DNA from 3 places in the Paenibacillus sp. J22R3 genome. Region 2 is predicted to be linked to each of the others. Evidence: riboswitches for the same ligand, from Rfam matches in the RefSeq annotation. Region 2 holds a riboswitch; each other region holds the start of a gene.
What was found. A riboswitch is a leader RNA that binds a small molecule or an ion and turns the genes downstream of it on or off. The one in region 2 is predicted to bind cyclic di-AMP.
Positions count from the first base shown of each region.

Region 1: linked by a shared signal. The riboswitch ahead of AC0YN4_RS31385 (hypothetical protein) and the one ahead of AC0YN4_RS29945 (G5 domain-containing protein) in region 2 are both predicted to bind cyclic di-AMP.
Region 3: linked by a shared signal. The riboswitch ahead of AC0YN4_RS26105 (C40 family peptidase) and the one ahead of AC0YN4_RS29945 (G5 domain-containing protein) in region 2 are both predicted to bind cyclic di-AMP.

Region 1 covers NZ_JBWDNS010000016.1:17,592-22,014, forward strand. The annotation lists gene AC0YN4_RS31370 (hypothetical protein) at 1-679, opposite strand, end outside; gene thpR (RNA 2',3'-cyclic phosphodiesterase) at 756-1,349, opposite strand; gene AC0YN4_RS31380 (spermidine synthase) at 1,412-2,161, opposite strand; cyclic di-AMP (ydaO/yuaA leader) riboswitch at 2,461-2,629, shown strand; gene AC0YN4_RS31385 (hypothetical protein) at 2,755-3,171, shown strand; gene AC0YN4_RS31390 (potassium-transporting ATPase subunit F) at 3,494-3,571, shown strand; gene kdpA (potassium-transporting ATPase subunit KdpA) at 3,603-4,423, shown strand, end outside.
Region 2 covers NZ_JBWDNS010000012.1:9,369-13,791, reverse strand. The annotation lists gene rsmA (16S rRNA (adenine(1518)-N(6)/adenine(1519)-N(6))-dimethyltransferase RsmA) at 1-165, opposite strand, end outside; gene rnmV (ribonuclease M5) at 165-725, opposite strand; gene AC0YN4_RS29945 (G5 domain-containing protein) at 842-1,990, opposite strand; cyclic di-AMP (ydaO/yuaA leader) riboswitch at 2,213-2,499, opposite strand; gene AC0YN4_RS29940 (TatD family hydrolase) at 2,687-3,451, opposite strand; gene AC0YN4_RS29935 (HD domain-containing protein) at 3,473-4,423, opposite strand, start outside.
Region 3 covers NZ_JBWDNS010000007.1:35,290-39,712, forward strand. The annotation lists gene AC0YN4_RS26095 (M1 family aminopeptidase) at 1-994, shown strand, start outside; gene AC0YN4_RS26100 (hypothetical protein) at 1,029-1,847, shown strand; cyclic di-AMP (ydaO/yuaA leader) riboswitch at 2,156-2,315, shown strand; gene AC0YN4_RS26105 (C40 family peptidase) at 2,320-2,817, shown strand; gene AC0YN4_RS26110 (hypothetical protein) at 2,935-3,354, opposite strand; gene AC0YN4_RS26115 (hypothetical protein) at 3,461-3,694, shown strand; gene AC0YN4_RS26120 (DEAD/DEAH box helicase) at 4,009-4,423, shown strand, end outside.

The sequences.
Region 1 (4,423 bases), on a different contig from region 2:
TACGAGCATCCTTGGCAGAAGCGGGTTCGATCGTATCAAGGCGAAGATAAGAACCATCAATATCCGCTTCCGGCCAATCATACAGCTCGCCTGTCTGCAGCAAACGACCACCGAATACGCAGCGTACTTGTTTAGTGGCCCCAGGAAGCATAATCCGCGTGTTTGTCGTGGCAACAAACTGGGGATGCGCAAGCCAAAATGCCGCTATCGTCTCCGAACTGAGGTTCCGAACTGTGTATTCGAAACGCAGCTGCTGATCGTTCTCGAATCGAATGGTTCTTGTCAATTCATAGGGGAGCGCTCTTCCGACTACTTTGCAAACGAGTGCATCTTGTTCTTCGAAAGAAACCTCCCACGGGATGGACCATACATCGCCATGATCCGGCATGTGTTGTCCGAAGTTGTCCCCTTCTAACGGGTAGAGACATGCGGCAACGGTAGGGAAACATTCATCCCAGCCGCTCATATCCGCTGCGAGGAAGTCAGAGCCATGTTCGACCTTAGCGAGTGGACGGGACCCGGTGCCGACGACCCACTCTTTACCGGTAAGGCGGTTCTCTAGGGAGACGATTTTGCCTCCCAGCTCGGGTATGACGGTAATCCGCAGCTCAGTAGATTCCATGAGGACGGCGGGCCAGTCTTGATAGGTGGTATGGGTAATGAAACAGCGTGATTCCATAGGGGCACATCTACCTCCAAAATGGGTTGTTTATTAACCAGTATAACGCAAATATTGGAGGGGAATAGGGAAAAACTCAGAGAAGGAGCGGAGCAACCGAAACGGACTCATACATCGGACGTCGCTGCAGGTGGCTTCGATAGAGGGTTATGGCATCCGCTTGCCACTGGAGCGGGCTTCCGGTCGGCGGCAGCTTCCAGCCGTTCAGTTGCGATGGCTCGAATGAGCTTTCGCCCGCGTAGTTGCGTGCAAGCGTGAGATGCGGATGGTAGGTGCGGCTCTCCGGCATGAGGCCGAGAGGTTTTAACCTCCTTGCAACATGCTGTTGCAAGTTGTGCAGCTGCTCGACATCCCCTGCGACGTCAGCCCACAGGACGGAGGGGCGAATCGGACGCCCGAAGACGCCCAGCGAAGTCACATGTAACGCGAAAGCCTGAACGGACGATGCTGCTTCACGAAGTGCTGCCGAGATGGCAGGGACAAGCTCTATTGGCGTATCGCCCAGAAATTGCAGCGTGATGTGATAATCGTCAGGATGTGCCCATTTGCGAAATAGAAGCTGTGATTTGATGTCCTCGCACCCTATCGAAAGTGACTGTTTAATGGAATCCGGTACAGGGACGGCAGCGAATAAGCGGACGGTCTGCGCCGGAGCGGCTGGCGTATTCAAAGGTTTATAGCAACCCCTCTCTTATCAAAAATATCACTAGCACGTCTGATAGGCGAATCCTACTAGTCGTGATCGTGATCCACGATGATATAGCCTTGCCCCAATTCCATTTCCATAAACCCGGCCATTCGGCGAGTCTGGCAGGTCAGCGGGGCGCTGCTGCCCGTCAGGATGTAATTTCGACGATCCGCGGCGTTTTCAGCTGGCAAAGCAAATGCTTTCACGAATCGAAACACTTCTCGAAGTGTTGTATAGATGGCGTTTATATGTGCATCGTTCTCACGCTTACCCATGAGATTGATGAGGATAGCACCGCTCTCATCCAGCTTGGCGGCAGCAAGCTCGAAGAAGCTCATCGAAGTCAAATGCCGCGGCGTTCCCTTATCGGAGAAGGCATCGAGCACAATAAAATCAACCGTATGCTCAGCTTCGCATGAGAGCAGTTCACGGCCATCGCCAACCGCCACATTATCGTCACGATAGCCAAAATATTGCCTGCTTAACGCCACAACTCGCTCGTCCAGCTCCGCAACTTTGATCGTTCTCGCCGTACTATGTCGAGCAATTGTTCCAACGCCATGACCAATGATAAACAGACGCTGATAGGTCGGGTTGCTGCCATTCATGAGGTGAAGCATAGCCTGCGGATATTCGAATAGGATCCGCTCAGGCTGATCCAAATCCACAGCACCTTGCATGGCGCTGTTTGAGAACTGAAGGACTCGGAATCGCCCATGCTCCTCGCCGTACGTATTCGTATCGTAAACGGTAATCTCGTTCAGCGAGCTGTTTTCCCGGTGCAAAATCTGCACGATGATCCAATCTCCTTCTTCCCAGCGAGCAGGCCGGGTCCATTATAGATTTCAGCGTATCGCATCTCGGGGTCACATTCAATTGCCATGTGAGAACAATGTGCTTTGCTCCTTATTGTTGGCATCACAAGCAGTAAGGTTTGGAAGCATTCCTATGATAATCCAATTGAAAAGAATGGGTTCGCAGGATGAAAGCGCAATTATGCGCGCAATTCGATAGAATTGGCGGAATTAGCACGTAAATCAGGTTTTACATTCTCTTCGCGCAGGAATAAGATTTGATTCATCAACGGAATAACTTGCTTTAAACGCTGAGTCCTCGCAAGAGGAACGGGGGAACCAATCAGAAGCCGATTTCGATCAGAACGGCTTCTTGGGGTGAATCCATAACAGGTGTTATTTGTTAAGGTAGGGTACTCTCAAGCCCGAATCCGACAGCTAACCTCGTAAGCGTATGAGAGAGAACCCCCTTCAATCGAGCTTCCAGCAGCTTGTTTCTTTACGCACGCTGTGAAAGAGGCCCGGGAGTAGAGTTTCTCTGCTCCCCGGGCCTCTTTGTGTTTTCTACCAAACCATTCAGGAGAGTGACTATTGTGAAAGATTGCAAGATTAAGGCGATCGAGCTGTTTCAATTTGATGGGGAGCTCACGGATGAACGGCTGCCTGGACATAGTGAAGACTGCATTTGCGGTTTACTCGCCATCACCACGAATGACGGAGGCTGCAGCCTCATTGAATTCCAGATGCACGGCTGTAACCTGAAGGGCGACATTGTGCAGTGGACGGCCATCTACCAGCGAATGAAGGGACTGACACTCGAGGAGAGTCTGGACTACATCCACCAGAAGCAAGACGCATGGGGGATGGAACGCGCGCATTTAATGGAATCGGCATTAACAAGCTTAGCCGAGCAGCTGGATTACACGGCGAAAGGCATAGCCAATCGAAATTACGCATTATGGAATCGCGCCTATTTATTCGACCATTCTCAGGCATACGTATCGTTCTAGACGGCGATAACGATTGATTTTTATACTTTTTTTACACCTGGCAGCAGGTTTCTTTACCCCCTTTTTACGGCAACCCGTATTAAGATTTCCTTATACCGAAGAGGGGGAACCGATAAGCAGCGTATGAAACCTCAAGCACGCTGAAAGACATGAATAGTTTCAATCTAGCAGGGGAAAATATTCTCAATTCACTGCATGCAGCTATAGGAGGTAGTAAGAAGTTATGGTCAATGATTTTACAATGGTGGTATTGTTTGTTGCTGCATTCGCAATATTCTGGGGATTCCTTAAATTCTGTGAGAGAGCCTAGGGAGGTAACGCTATGATTATCGTCGGCATTATTGCAGCTATTCTTATTTTGTATCTAGGCTTTGTGTTAGTTAAACCAGAAAAATTCTAAATGGCCAGGGCGGAGGATTCATGACATGAGTATGGGGTTCGTACAGGTAGCCATTACGCTGATCATCATTATGTTGTTGGTTAAGCCGGTAGGCAGTTATCTTGTAAAAGTGTTTCAGCATGAGAAAACAGCATTGGATCGTGTGTTCGGTCCGTTTGAACGGTTGCTGTATCGGTTGATGGGCGTACGCGAAGATGAAGCAATGGGCTGGAAGAAGTATGTAGCAGCCGTCCTGCTGAGCAACTTTGTTATGATGCTCCTATTGTATCTTGTATTACGGTTTCAAAGCTTTCTGCCGCTTAATCCGGACGGGATCGGCAATATGCCTGCAGGGCAGGCTTTCAATACAGCCGTATCGTTTATTACGAATACGAACTGGCAGTCTTACTCGGGTGAGAACGGACTATCCTATCTGTCTCAATTGCTTGCGATTACCTTTCCGATGTTCACGTCGGCGGCAACCGGCTTTGCAATTGCGATTGCGTTCATACGCGGACTCGTCGGACGTCAGGATAATCTAGGTAACTTCTATGTGGACATGGTTCGCGGAATCACGCGAGTGTTCTTGCCGCTCAGCTTCTTGGTTGCTTTGTTCTACGTGTTCCAAGGCATTCCGCAAACGTTCCAAGGTGCTGTAGATGCGACCACGCTTGAAGGGGCTCAGCAAACGATAACCAGAGGCCTCGTTGCAACGCTGGAATCAATCAAAAATATCGGTACGAACGGCGGGGGATGGTTCGGTACGAATGCGGCGCATCCGTTCGAGAATCCAACACCGCTCGCAAACATGGTTCAAATTATTAGTATGATGCTGCTTCCTACCGCGCTTGTCTATGCCTTCGGCCTGATGAT
Region 2 (4,423 bases):
CTCATCCAGCTCAGCGGCGCTGACAATGTTACGCAAAATATTTTGATCGATCAGAAAGTTCTGACCGAGGCTCTTCTTAAATGTGAAACCGTATCTGGCGATAATGTCTTTCGTGCGCTTCGGTGAAGCAACATCGACACCTGCCTTCATTCCCTCTGTCATCATTAATCTCCTTCGCTCGCCTGCTCCATCGTGGTTAGAGCCCGCATAAATTCCTCACGCGTAATTCGAAACATCGAACAGCGCTTATAGAACTGCTTGCCATTCGCATAGCCGATTCCGAGCAGATTGCCCATCTTCAGCCGTCTATCCGAAGCTTGCGGATGTACGAGCAGACCTGCTTGCATTAAATCTTCCATCGTGACCTCAGCAAGGCCGGCAGTGTCAGACGTCGCTTCCGTCCGCAAATTAGCGAGTGCTCGCTTAATTGCTTCCGGTGATGCGTTCTCGACGCCTATGTCTCCTTTGTAAAGCGCCTCCTCCTGAGGGAGAAAAGCATGCTTGCAGCCTGGTACACGCTGCGCCACGATCTTGCGGATTCGCTCGCCTGCATGATCAGGGTCGGTGAAAATAATAACGCCTCTGCGCTCCTGCGCCAGCATGACTCGGCGGATTACCCCTTCGCCAATCGCCGACCCACCGGTCTCAATGGTTTCTGCTTCAACGGCGCGTTTGATGGCGACAGTATCGTCTTTACCTTCTACTACAATGATTTCTTTAATCATGGGACTCCATTCCTTCCCTTCCGTACAACATGCAAAAAGAAGAGGCATCGCCTCTTCTTATGATGGCATATTTACGCGCGAAATACGATACGCATGTTCATACCGAGGAATACTGCCTACACTGCTGATGGTTTCTTCGGACCCAGCACATAAACCGTATAGCCCCGCTTCCGCCCAAATTTATCGGCATACGACTCGCTGTCAAAGTAAACATCAATCTTGTTGCCTTTGACTGCACTGCCCGTATCCTCAGCTCGGCGGAAACCGATTCCTTCGATATACACCCACCAGCCGATCGGAATGACTTTCGGGTCGACCGCAATGGTACGGCCTTCTTGAACGCGTGCTCCCGATGCGGTAATACCGTACTGTGGATGGTTCTTGCCTTTACCCGTCGAAGCCAAGCCGGCAGAATAAGCCGTAAGGGTTACATTCTTTATTACTTTCTTTGCACTGAACGTAACGCCTCGCTTCGTCATGGTAGATATGCTCGGCGAATTCGCCCGCAGCATCGTTACCTTCGGTTCAGGTTTCTTCGTCCCGACCGACACGATTTGATCGACAGAAGGTGACTTGGTCAACTTCTCGACTAATGTCTGCGAGACTAGAACTCCGTCTTCGAAAGTCTTTTCATAACGTTTAACGACCGTGCCTTGTTTACCCGTTTGGACAAGCTGTTCTTTCCCTTGCGCTAGCTTGGGATCATCCTTCTTCACAGTGGAGAAGGGAACGGGGTGGGTACTCTCCGAGATCTTCGTATCAATCCGAGTGATTGAAATAATCATATTCGGTTTAAGTCCCGAGGATAACGAAGGTACTACCTTATCTTGACTGCGTATCGATATATGAGCCTGATCGATCGCCGCCTGTACGGTTCTTTCTGTCGTGTACAACGTTCTTGCTTTGCCGTCAGCTTTTACAATAAGAGGCACCGCTTGATTAATAACAATTCGGTCACCGTCTTTAATACCGCCATCCAGCGGCATCGACACTTTATCATAAGTGCCAACTGCAATAGCTTGTTCATCCAGTAGGCGTTGAAGGACCCATTGCTTCGTAGAGACAATGGTTTCTCGTCCATTCACTACTACGGACACGCGCTTGTCAGCCGTTCCGTACAACAACACCAGAAACATGAAAGTCATAGCGATTGAGATCATAGCGCTTAGTACAATTAAACGCATGTTCTCATGCTTCCATCGCAATGCGAAAGACATGCTGGATGATCGTTTCCCATGGGTGTCCTTAAGCTGGAGTGCTCCCATTTCATCGGTCCTCCTTACATAGCCCCGCCGCCTTTGTTACGCATGATTACATAGACGCGACTATAGAGATTTTCTTTCCAAATTCAGCCCCGGACCACTTCCATAATACAGCTTTTGTCGTCAGTTTATGCTTCTTTCAAACAAAAAGAAGCCCGACGACAGAGGATCTGTTTCGTGGCTTCCCATTAGACAATGGTAGCATGGAATTGCATGCACGAGGTTGATCTCTCTTATTGACGCTTACGAGGTTAGCTGTCGGATTCGGACGTGAGAGTCGCCCTATTCGCTAATGGCACGTTCGAACAATTGCTGCTGTGCCGGTCGCAAAATTCACCCCAAGAAGAATTTCATGTCTATCGCTGTCTGCCTTGTACAAAACAGTGTCGCCCTTTAGTCGACGAACACGTTTTAAGGAGAAGAAACGAACAAGCTGTTTCTCCGTGATACAAACAGTTTCAACAATTGGTTCCCCCGCTCTCCGAATTCCGGAGATTAAGCGTTTTATTGGAAAAGGAATACAAGTTTTGTTGCTCTGAAATGAATCATACCGTCTACCGCGCCACATTGTAAAGAACTGATTAATGACGATTTTAACGAATTTCAAGGAAAAATAGACGAAAAGCAAGCAATTTCTTCAATCAAAATCAGTTTTATCACGAGAATAGTCCCAAATCCTTGCTTTCAAAGCCGTTTTCATCAGATTCCAAAACATTTCCTTGCGTTTTCCGTGGTTATTTCGCCGACTTCCTCCACACTTTTACCCGTTATCTCCGAGATCGTGTTTGCTACAAGACGGACGAATGCAGACTCATTTCGTTTTCCGCGATGGGGGTGAGGAGCCAAATAAGGAGCATCCGTTTCGATCAAAATTCGGTCCAGAGGCACTTGTGAAAGCACTTCCTTTGGCACCCTTGCATTGGTGAATGTAAGCGGTCCACCGAACGAAATATAGAAGTTCATATCGAGACATTGTTTCGCCGTTTCCCAACTACCGGAGAAGCAGTGCATGACCCCGCCAACGTCCTTGGCATCCTCTTCTCGAAGCAAACGGACGACATCCTCGTGGGCATCCCGATTATGAATAACGATTGGCATCCGTTTCTGCTTGGCTAATTGGATTTGTTCGCGGAATACTCGCTGCTGAACATCTTTAGGCGAGGTGTCCCAGTGGTAATCCAGACCAATTTCGCCGATCGCCACAACCTTCGGATGGTCACAAAGCGATGCAATCCAATCCAGATCCTCGGGACGCATATCAATACTGTCAACCGGATGCCAGCCCACAGCCGCATAGATAAAGGAATACTGCTCGGCAAGCGCCATCGTAGTTGGGATGGTCTCACGGTTAAAGCCGATATTGATGAGCTTATGTACGCCGGCAGCCTGCGCTCTTTCGATAACTTCTGCTCGGTCTTCGTCGAATTTAGGCGAGTCTAAATGCGTATGCGTGTCGATTAACATGATGGATATGGAAACCCCTTTCTACATTAAAGCAAATAATTCGCGGAGTTTCGCAGGCAGCCTGTGAGCTGATTCGCGAAGCGGTTCCTCCGGGTAATAAAGATGGTACTTGCCTTGATGGATACCGGTAATGGAACGAATGATATCCGAGCGGCTTGAGATTTCCGACAATCGTTCATCACTGCTCAGCAGCAGAATCGGAGGTTTTTCTTCCTTGCCTGCAGCAGTTGTTGAGCCGGGACGATAAACATCGTAGGGCATGTCGTAAGGAAAGTCAATTTCTAGGTGATAGTCCGGATGAAGGCCGATTTCTTGCAGCTGCTCACGGATTTCTTGCCACAGCTTCTCATCAGGGTGATCCATCGTAACATATTTGTACAGCTTGCGATTGAGAAACCTACGGCATAGGTCCGACAACACGGGATCAGGCTCATGGACCCATTGTGCAAAAGCCGTTTGAACAAGGGCTTCATCCAGATCCAAATACCCTTCAATGTCCATTGTGCCCGCAAGCAGCATCTTTATAGGCTTCATTAATGTATGAAATTTGTAATCATTCGCGAAGAGCTCCTTCGCCCTTCGGAAGATTTGCCTTAATATAATTTCAGAGCTTCTCGTGACCGGGTGAAAATACACCTGCCAGTACATTTGATAACGAGACATGAGATAGTCTTCGACGGCATGCATGCCGCTTTCCTTCACCACAATCCTGCCCTGATGAGGCCGCAGCACTCGCAATATACGCTCCAGATCAAAGGTGCCGTAATTCACTCCCGTAAAATAAGCATCTCTAAGCAAGTAATCCATGCGATCGGCATCCATCTGACTGGAGACCAGACTGACCACTATAGGCTGATGATAGGTTTTGCAAATAACGGCGGCAATGCGCTCCGGATAGCTCGAATCAAATTCGCGTAAGACTGCATTAATTTCCGTATTTCCAAGCAAAATGCGGCATGTCCACTCCTCATG
Region 3 (4,423 bases), on a different contig from region 2:
ATTCAAGGATCGCTACATGCACGCAGCCAAATCAGCACTCTCCAAATATGCACAATGGTATGGCGCTTACCCCTATACCACCCTCTCTGTCGTAGTTCCGCCTAAAGGCGGCAACGGCGCAGGCGGGATGGAATATCCGACACTCATTACTGCATTTGCCGCAGAGAACGAGAATCCCGGCTACGATCTGGAGCGAACGGTCGTCCACGAGATCGGCCATCAATATTGGTACGGCATGGTCGCTTCCAATGAATTCGAAGAGGCTTGGCTCGACGAAGGTTTCACCTCCTATGCCGAGGACAAAGTGATGGAGAGCGAATACGGCGTGGAGCCGAATTTGCCGGTGGAAGCAAGCTACATGACGAACCCTGCACCGCTGAAGCAGCTTTCCTGGTCCTACCACAGCAACAATCACTATGCCGAGAATGTATACATGCGCGCGAAGCTGGTGCTCTTCGGCATCGAGAAGCAGGTCGGCGCCCAGACGATGCGTAAGATTATGCGGACTTATTTTCAAAAATATAAATTCAAGCATCCTTCCACCGCCGACTTCCAGCGTGTCGTGGAGTCCGTAACGAAGTCCAAGTGGAACGACTACTTCAGCCATTTCGTGTACGGGGATGCCATGTCCGATTACTCGGTCGCTTCCATTCATGTACGTCCAGTGAAACAAGGCAATGAGACGCAGTACGAATCGGTCGTACTCATCAAGAAGACAGGCGGCAGCTCCGGGCCGGTGTCGGTCGTGTTCCATTTTGCCGACGGTACGCTGATGCCTAAAGTGTGGGACGGCCAAGAAACCCACATTCAATATAAAATCGTCCACTCCTCCAAGCTGCTGTGGGCCGCCGTCGATCCGCACAACGACAACGTGCTCGACAACAAACACATCAACAACTTTATGAAAGCCGAGCTCGCAGAGAAATCACGCACACGCTGGAGTGTCGGTGTTTCCAAGCTGATTGAGAGCATCTTTGCTTGCATCGCATGGTGAAGCCTAGCAAAAACTTTCCGGGAGGTGATGATAAATGAGAACGCATCTGAAGCAAGGCTGGCGACTGACCGTTAAGCACTTCTACATTATCATTATGCTGTTTCTATATGAGCTGATATGGGGCTTCTTCCTCTATCGAACCATTGAAGGGATAACCGTGCCGCTTCTAAAAAGATTCCCGGACAGCATCGGCAGCAGTGGTACAGCCGTTCAGCTCTTCATGACGGAAGCACAGTTCCAGCTCATCAAGACCGATCTGATCCGCCCCTATGTCTGGCTCTTCTGCGGGCTGCTGGCCGGGCGCATTGTGATCACCCCTTTCCTGAATGCAGGGCTGTTCCACTCCCTCCATCATGTAACGGACGAGAACGGCACGAAATTTCTAAAAGGCATCCGCGCTGCTTGGAAGCCGGTTGCGCTGCTCTACTTGGTGGAAACAACACTCACGCTCCTGCCGGCCATTTGGCTGCTGCCGAGGGCATTAACGAAACTATTAGGAAGCAACTCGCTGCTGGAGTTTGCACAGCAAGCCGGTCCGTGGGCGGGTGCTTGGCTCGCTTGGGCGGTTCTGATCCACCTGCTCTTCCTCTCCATGCAGTTCGGGGCAGTCGCCGGAACCGGCGCCCTCCGCTCCCTATGGACATGCATTGCGAATTTCCTGCCTTTCGCCGGTATTTCGCTTCTAATGTGGGCAATTGGAGCCGCGCTCAGTATGACCATTGCTTCCGTATCGCTGCTGTGGGCAGGTCTGCTGGCGCTCATCCTGCATCAAGGTTACCAGTTGATCCGAACCATCATGAAGGTATGGACGGTAGCCGCCCAGTACGATGCTTGGCAGTCGAAACAGGTCTAATCCATGCATGGAGGCCGCCCATCATGTCATGTTCATGACAGTGGGACGGCCTCCTTTTTCACTAATTACTGGCATATTAAAGACAAACTCCTCGGGTAGAGCGGGTTTTTTTGACATGTGCTTCATTTCAAGATGAGACATGCTTTGCACGGTGGGCTGATCGCGGGCGAGCCCCATAAATCGCCGAAACTAGCGGCCACTATACGAAAGTGAGAGATAAAAGGTTGCATTCTAATAATTTTAATTTGTGAACAAGTTGTGAACTAGGGAGGAGAAGGAAGAAAATGATCGAATAATTATGCCTAGAAATGAAAATTTTGCCGAATTCCCATCACGGGAAACGGGGGAACCATCTTGGGTGAATTGATCCCGACATCCGCAAAGCAAGACGCGGCATGCCAGAGGTGATCATAGGGAGCCTTCAACCGAACCCCACAGCTAACCTCGTAGGCACTGGAAGGAGTTTCCCGTTTTGAAAAAGCTTTCTGCACTTTTGATCGGACTGGCGATGCTTCTACTTTTTCAAACAGGAAGCGTTTTCGCGCAATCCAAAATGGATGGGGTCATCTCAGATCTGATCGGTACACCTTATGTGTACACCGGTACTACAACGAAAGGGTTTGACTGCTCCGGATTCACCATGTACGTGTTTAATAAACTCGGCGTGGATATCCCGCATGCATCCCGTTCGCAAGCACAGCTTGGCAAGAAAATCGCGAAAGCGGATTTGATCGCCGGCGACCTCGTATTCTTTAATACGACAGGAAAAGGAATCTCGCATGTTGGCGTCTATGTTGGCGAAGGCAAGTTTGCACACTCCTCCACCAGCAAAGGTGTAACCATCAGCGCACTGAGCGATTCCTACTATTCCAAACGGTATGTTACAGCACGCCGCGTGATGAGCCCGGAAACGTATGAGAAATACGCGGACGAGCCTACTGACGTTGCAGATGGCGGCGGCGACGAGTAAGATTGATTATTGCACCTGCCTAAGGTGCCTGTGTGAGCACAAAAGAAGCCGCAGCTGTTCGTCCTTCGGGACAAGCACCTGCGGCTTCTTTTGTTCTATTCGATGGTATAATCGGCATTACCGCCTTAAGTAGCGCACCCACCAGAACGTTCGGCCAACCTGGACATCGAGCTTGCTGCCGAGCGGCGCAAACAGATCATGCAGCTCAATCGGCGTCGCACAGCCCTCGCTTCGGCGGTCGGCCATGACGACGATCGCGCCTGAGGCAAGCCGCTCATGCCAGGCCTCGAGGAAGTGCTGACGCTCCCCCGCCGGCAGCTCGCCGAGGCAGAAACAAGCCAGCCCCGCATCGAACGTATCGGCCACTGCTTGGAGTTCCTCTTGACGGACCGCCTTCGTCACCGGCGTCGTCAGTCGCGGCGTTCTCGGTCCACTCACCCGCAGTACGCGCCGTCCCGCCAACGTATCCGTTAAACCAACCTCAAGCTTCTTCCACTCTGCTCGCCGACTCTCTATGCTGTCCCGCCATCCTGCCATCCCGGATTCCTCCTTTTTTCTAAGCTTATGTGACGAAGCTTAACAAATGACCGATTTTTAGCAGGTTAGAGCGGCGAGGACTGTCTAAAGAGGAATCGATTGACTCATGATGAATAGTAGGATGATAGAGGTGGGGAACGGCGCGTGCGGTTGGCGCGGCGGGGAAGGCGATGGATTGGTGGAGAAGGCAGACGGAGAACGTCGACGGATTGATGGCTGGTGCCGTGGAGAAATGCGTGGCGCGTCGGCCGGGGCCGAGAAGGTCATTTCATTCGGTGGAGCTGCTGTTAGCCGGGATGACGCTCCGGTGCCGGGGACAGCGACAGTGGTTGCAGGCTAACGAATCGTGGAGGTCTTATTTTAGGGGAAATCGATACTTTTCGATTCTAACGAACCCTAGCGGTCTTATTTAGGTGAATATGGATGGAAAAGGGCTATTTCAGTCCAAATAAGACCTGTAGGATTCGTTAGAATTTCAAATTGCGTTATTTGGCCGAAATAAGGCCTGTGGGATTCGTTAGAATTAATAATTGAGTTCGTTTGCAGATATATGGGCTCTGGATGGCGCGTTCCAGTGAAACTAACCAGCTGGCGGTGTCTTTTGGAGATGAAATTATACATTTTGAGTACTTGAATAGAAAAGGAGCTTCCGCTATGTCACTCTCATCCCCCGCGCTCGCGGGATTTCATAAGACGCTGGCCGGTTGGTTCTGGCATACTTTCGGCGAACCTACCCCTGTCCAACTGGAAGCATGGGCCGCCATTGTGGAAGGCCGTCATACGCTGATTGCCGCGCCAACCGGATCGGGCAAAACATTGGCTGCACTGCTGCCATGTTTGAATCGCCTTGCTCAGCGCAAGCTGGCTGCTGCTGCACGGGGTAAAACCCTGCCACCCGGTGTGCGTGTGCTATATATTACGCCTCTTAAGGCGCTCAACAATGATATTCAACACCATTTGGTCGGATTTATGCAGGATATTGAACGGTTTGAGAGTGAATCCGGAGAGGCTGGCGGCGACACGGCCGAAGCATGGCCGGGCATCCGCTCCGCGGTGCGGACCGGCGATA